Regions from separate parts of the Desulfotomaculum defluvii genome, predicted to be linked through region 2. Evidence: riboswitches for the same ligand, from Rfam matches in the RefSeq annotation. Region 2 holds a riboswitch; the other holds the start of a gene.
What was found. Region 2 has a riboswitch for cobalamin ahead of ACYQ03_RS16125 (S-layer homology domain-containing protein). Riboswitches for the same ligand answer to the same signal wherever they lie in the genome.
Positions count from the first base shown of each region.

Region 1: linked by a shared signal. The riboswitch ahead of cobT (nicotinate-nucleotide--dimethylbenzimidazole phosphoribosyltransferase) and the one ahead of ACYQ03_RS16125 (S-layer homology domain-containing protein) in region 2 are both predicted to bind cobalamin.

Region 1 is NZ_BAAHYV010000007.1:938,088-940,487, reverse strand. It holds gene ACYQ03_RS11685 (sirohydrochlorin cobaltochelatase) at 1-640, opposite strand, end outside; cobalamin riboswitch at 741-919, opposite strand; cobalamin riboswitch at 1,096-1,274, shown strand; gene cobT (nicotinate-nucleotide--dimethylbenzimidazole phosphoribosyltransferase) at 1,363-2,400, shown strand, end outside.
Region 2 is NZ_BAAHYV010000008.1:146,574-148,973, reverse strand. It holds gene ACYQ03_RS16125 (S-layer homology domain-containing protein) at 1-1,561, opposite strand, end outside; cobalamin riboswitch at 1,717-1,907, opposite strand; gene ACYQ03_RS16120 (DUF6125 family protein) at 1,938-2,400, opposite strand, start outside.

The DNA.
Region 1 (2,400 bases), on a different contig from region 2:
GGACCAGGGTTATCTGTTTATAATCCTTCTTAACAAGATCAGCCTTTACATCATCTATTGATGGATAACCCTCAATGGTGCCGAGCATAACATTTTGATAGGTTTGACGCAGCATATCATTTAGACAACCATAGGCACTAAAGCTATGATGATCGCTGCCATGTCCTACCAATACCAGTGCATGCTGTGGATCTGCAGGAACCAGGTCTTTTAAATACTTTACAATCATCTGGTAATCTACTAGATGATAAAGTAGTGGTGCTCCCAGGGATAATTGATGAAAGCCAAATTTGCCTATTTTACTTTGAAACTGCTTTCCGGCAGTACCTTGTAGGTGGGACATATTTTCTACCACATTCACCAGATCATAAAACTCTTGACCTGGTAATATATGGACTGACTGAACCACCACCCGAGTATAGCCCTCATCTTGGAGCTTAGCTAAAGCAGTAATAGGGCTGTCTATCAGGATACCTTTTTGGGCTAAAGCACCACGAATGCTTTTGGCTGTATAGGCCCAGCGTAGTTCTATAGCGGGGAAGACTGCTCTGACTTTATCTTCAAGTTTTTTAAATGCAGCAGTTGCTTGATTTACGCTGGTGCCAAAGGTGACCAAAAGAATAGCTATTTTTTCCATCATAAAAACCACCTTTTTAAAATAAAAAACCTTAACTAACAAAGGTTAAGGCAGAGCAAAATAACCAGGTAACCCCGGTATAACTGCTTGCCTCTCCTCGGGAGGGTCAGTTTTTTGTTTGGCAGGTCTCCTGACTCAGGTTATAATTTGCTTCTACCTTCCCAGCATAACCAGTGGTCTAAACATGAAACAAACTAGCCTGTTACAGTGGCCGGACCGCTCGGGATTTACACCCGATTCCCTTTTAAGCCCCGCAGGGGAACCAAACATTTAAGGTATTAAATTATGGTGCCATCATAACATATATATTCCATTATGTCCATAAAAATCCAATTAATCCAATACAAAATATTGATACTATTCTGAAACTTATGGCTTTTTGGAATTAGTAATAATAATATATAATGCAGCAATAAAAAATATATTGCCTAAAACTTAAAATAACGATAAAATACTAAAAAAGTATAATTTTTCCAGGTGCCCCTAGGGGAGAATAGGGAATCGGGTGTAATTCCCGAACGGTCCCGCCACTGTAAGCGATAGGCTGTTACCCATTTAGCCACTGACCCAAGGTTGGGAAGGCGGGTATCAGGCAATGACCGCAAGTCAGGAGACCTGCCTGTAAAAATATGAATTTTGAGAATGATGGAAAAGTTCTCGGCCTATTAAGGCTGGGAATTTTTTTGTTTTTCTAGTAGTCCACAAAAATGAAGGAGGTAATAATAATGTCTTTATTAACTGAAACATTGTCTAAGATTCAAGTACCGGACCAGTCCTGTGAGGAACAGGCTCGACAAAGGTTAGACAGACTGACCAAACCACCCGGCAGCCTGGGAATATTAGAGGAGATTGCCTGGCGAATTGCAGGTATCCAGCGGTTACCATTGCCGAAACTTCCACAGGAGAAAGTTTCTCTGGTATTAGCAGGAGATCACGGGGTTGCGGCCGAAGGGGTCAGTGCCTTTCCCCAGGAAGTAACTCCTCAAATGATCTTTAACTTCCTACAGGGTGGTGCAGGTATCAATGTATTGGCCCGCCAGGCTGGTGCTAGAGTTGTGGTAGCTGATGTTGGAGTCACTGGACCCCCTTTGGAAAAGGAAGGGCTTATTTCCTGTCGCGTAAAGTCTGGTACAGATAATTTTACCTTAGGCCCTGCCATGAGCAGGGAAGAGGCCATTGAATCCATTGAGGCTGGTATTACCCTTCTGCATCAGCAAGTAAAAGAACGTCCGGCTCTGGTTGGTATTGGTGAGGTGGGTATTGGTAATACCACTCCCAGCGCCGCTATATTAGCTGCCCTTACAGGAGTGGCTCCGGAGGAAATTACAGGTCGAGGTACAGGTATAGATGACAAAGGGCTGCAGCATAAGATAGAAGTGATTAAGCGGGGACTGGCGGTTAATCTTCCCGATGCCAATGATGGCCTAGATGTGCTGTCCAAAGTGGGTGGTTTAGAAATAGGTGCTATGGCGGGAGTTATATTGGGTTGCGCTGCGGCGGGAATTCCGGTAGTACTGGACGGTTTTATCTCCGGTGCAGCAGCTATGCTAGCAATAGCCCTGGCACCCTTAAGCCGAAAGTTCATGTTTGCCTCCCATGTATCAGAAGAACCAGGTCATCGTATCATGATGCAGAAGTTAGAATTAAAACCTATTCTGCATATGGAAATGAGATTGGGTGAAGGCACAGGTGCCGCCTTAGCTTTCCCAATTATCGAATCTGCCTTACGTATCATTAACGAAATGGCTACATTTGCAGAGGCA
Region 2 (2,400 bases):
CCTCTGGTGTCCATTCTGATCCCCAGGCTACCCCAGCATCATAGCCAAAAATATCCTTATGACTCTTCTTTAACCCATCGATATAGGTAAAAGCCTTTCCTTGGTCGATACTTCCCAGTATGCCTGCTTTACCCAATGCTATAAGTACTGTCACATGATCGTAGATGTTGTTTCCAAAACTTCCATCTGCTGCCTGTCTTTCTGCAATAGCACTGGCTAAGGTAGCTATATCCGGTGCCCCAAGGCTTTCTTTATTAACTAAGGCAAATCTAACTGTCGGATCTACAGTAGAGTCAGCTAGATTTGTTTCGTCTAAATTAATTTCTGTGACAATATCTGAGTACACTTCATCAGTTAAAGATGATTTAGTTTCGGTGGTTTCGCCAAACTCAACTTCATTGATTTCCTCTTCAGTTGGAGCCTCTGTGGTGGGGGCTGATTCAACTTCAACCTTTGTTTCTATTTCAATCTCTGTGGCTTCGTCTTGGTCTATCTCAGTTTCATTGTTTACTTCTTCGGCTGTAGCCTCTGTAGCTGGGGCTGATTCAGTTTCAAACGTTGTTTCTATTTCGATCTCTGTGGCTTCGTTTTTGTCTATCTCAGTTTCATTGCTTACTTCTTCGGCTGTAGCCTCTGTAGCTGGGACTGATTCAGTTTCAAACGTCGCTTCTATTTCGACCTCTGTGGCTTCGTCTTGGTCTATCTCAGTTTCATTGTTTACTTCTTCGGCTGTAGCCTCTGTAGCCGGGGCTGACTCAGCTTCATTTGGTGCCGCCTCCAAACTAACTGCAGTGGCTAACCTTGGTTCAACTGCATTTGCTGAGTATGATTGAACTGCATTTAGTGCTGTCAACTCTTTGGCTAATTCCACTGCTGTGGCTGATTGATCAGAGGCAGTAGCCACAGCAGAAGCTATTACAATTTCTTCTAAAGACTTTTCCTGCTGAACCCAACCTCCTACTGACAGATCTTCACCCGCCTTGACTAAGGCTTCTATACAACGATAATCAAAGTCAAACCCTTGTGCATCATAGGCAATAGTACCGTTTTGATACTTTTGTTTGAAATAGGTAATAGCTTTACTAATGGTATCCTCTACCTGTTGCTTATCTGCTCCACTCTCTAGGTCATCTTTAATGGATGCTAAAGCCAGCAATGGTACTTTAGTTCCATATTCATTGCCCAAAGGTCCAAAACTACCATCACCATTCTGGGTGGCGCATATATAACTAACTAAAGTAAGATTATCCCCCAGCAAATCAGACAATTCTACTATTTCCTTTTTTAACGTTTTGCCATTATTGGTCCATTTTTCAGACCCTAAATCCTCTCCGCTCAGGGTTAACACATAGGCAGTATAGCCATCGATTTTTACTCCAGCCTTATATTGCTTATGTATAAATTCAATGGCTTTTTGGGATAGCTGGCTGGCAGTGTAGCTCTCCCCCGGCTCACTGGCCGCTGCCAAGTTTGGTATAGTTAATAACGCAGTGATATTCAAAATAAAACAAAGGGTTGTTAGTATTGACATAAGCCTTAACCAAATTCTTTTTTTCTTCATGTTTGTACTCACCTTCTCTGTTAATAATTACCTGTTGTTTGTAGCACAGTGACAAATAAAAAACCCCGGTTCCACCAATGTACCGGGGTTTTATGACGGTGCCGGTAAAGACGGCACAAACACCATGAAACCACCTCCTATACATCCGTAGGCATTGTGGTAACCTAGAATAGGCAGGTTTCCTGGCTCTGGATCATCGGAACCCCACGCCTTCCCAGGATTTTTCCCAGTGGCGATTTGTGGGGCCCCTCCTCATTACAGTGGCGGTACCGCGTCGGTCTTACACCGACTTCCCTTTCAAGCTTTACCTTATATTGAGCAAAGCACCTATTCCAGTAATTATAATATTATATTAAATTGTTCTCGGTCTATGACTCTAAGCTTCTTCAACCAATGTAAAACGCCAAGCACAGTACCATTCTTCGGGATGAGCATCAGGTGGGCAACCAATACATTCAGTCTTAATTCTAGGATCTATGGTTTTGGCAAACTGAGTGTACTCAACTAAGCCGGCAGACTTACAGGGATAATCCTCTAACCCTTGACGCTTCCTGGCTGCCTGTACCCGACAGTCATTCATCTGGAAAACAATACTATTGGGACCTTCATCGATAACGGATTGCACATTTATTCTAGCATACATCCTCATTTGCAGTGCTTTCTTTAAGCCTTCGAGTCCCGGTTTTTCTGACAACCCTAAAAATCTTTTTATGGTATCTGCCTCAAAGGGTGAAAATTTTCCCCAACATGAATCATTACACCTTTTTGCATCATTCATACCGTGTTTAAATTCAACTGCTTGAAACCAGATTCCGTCGTTCGCCAACCAATTAATTGAG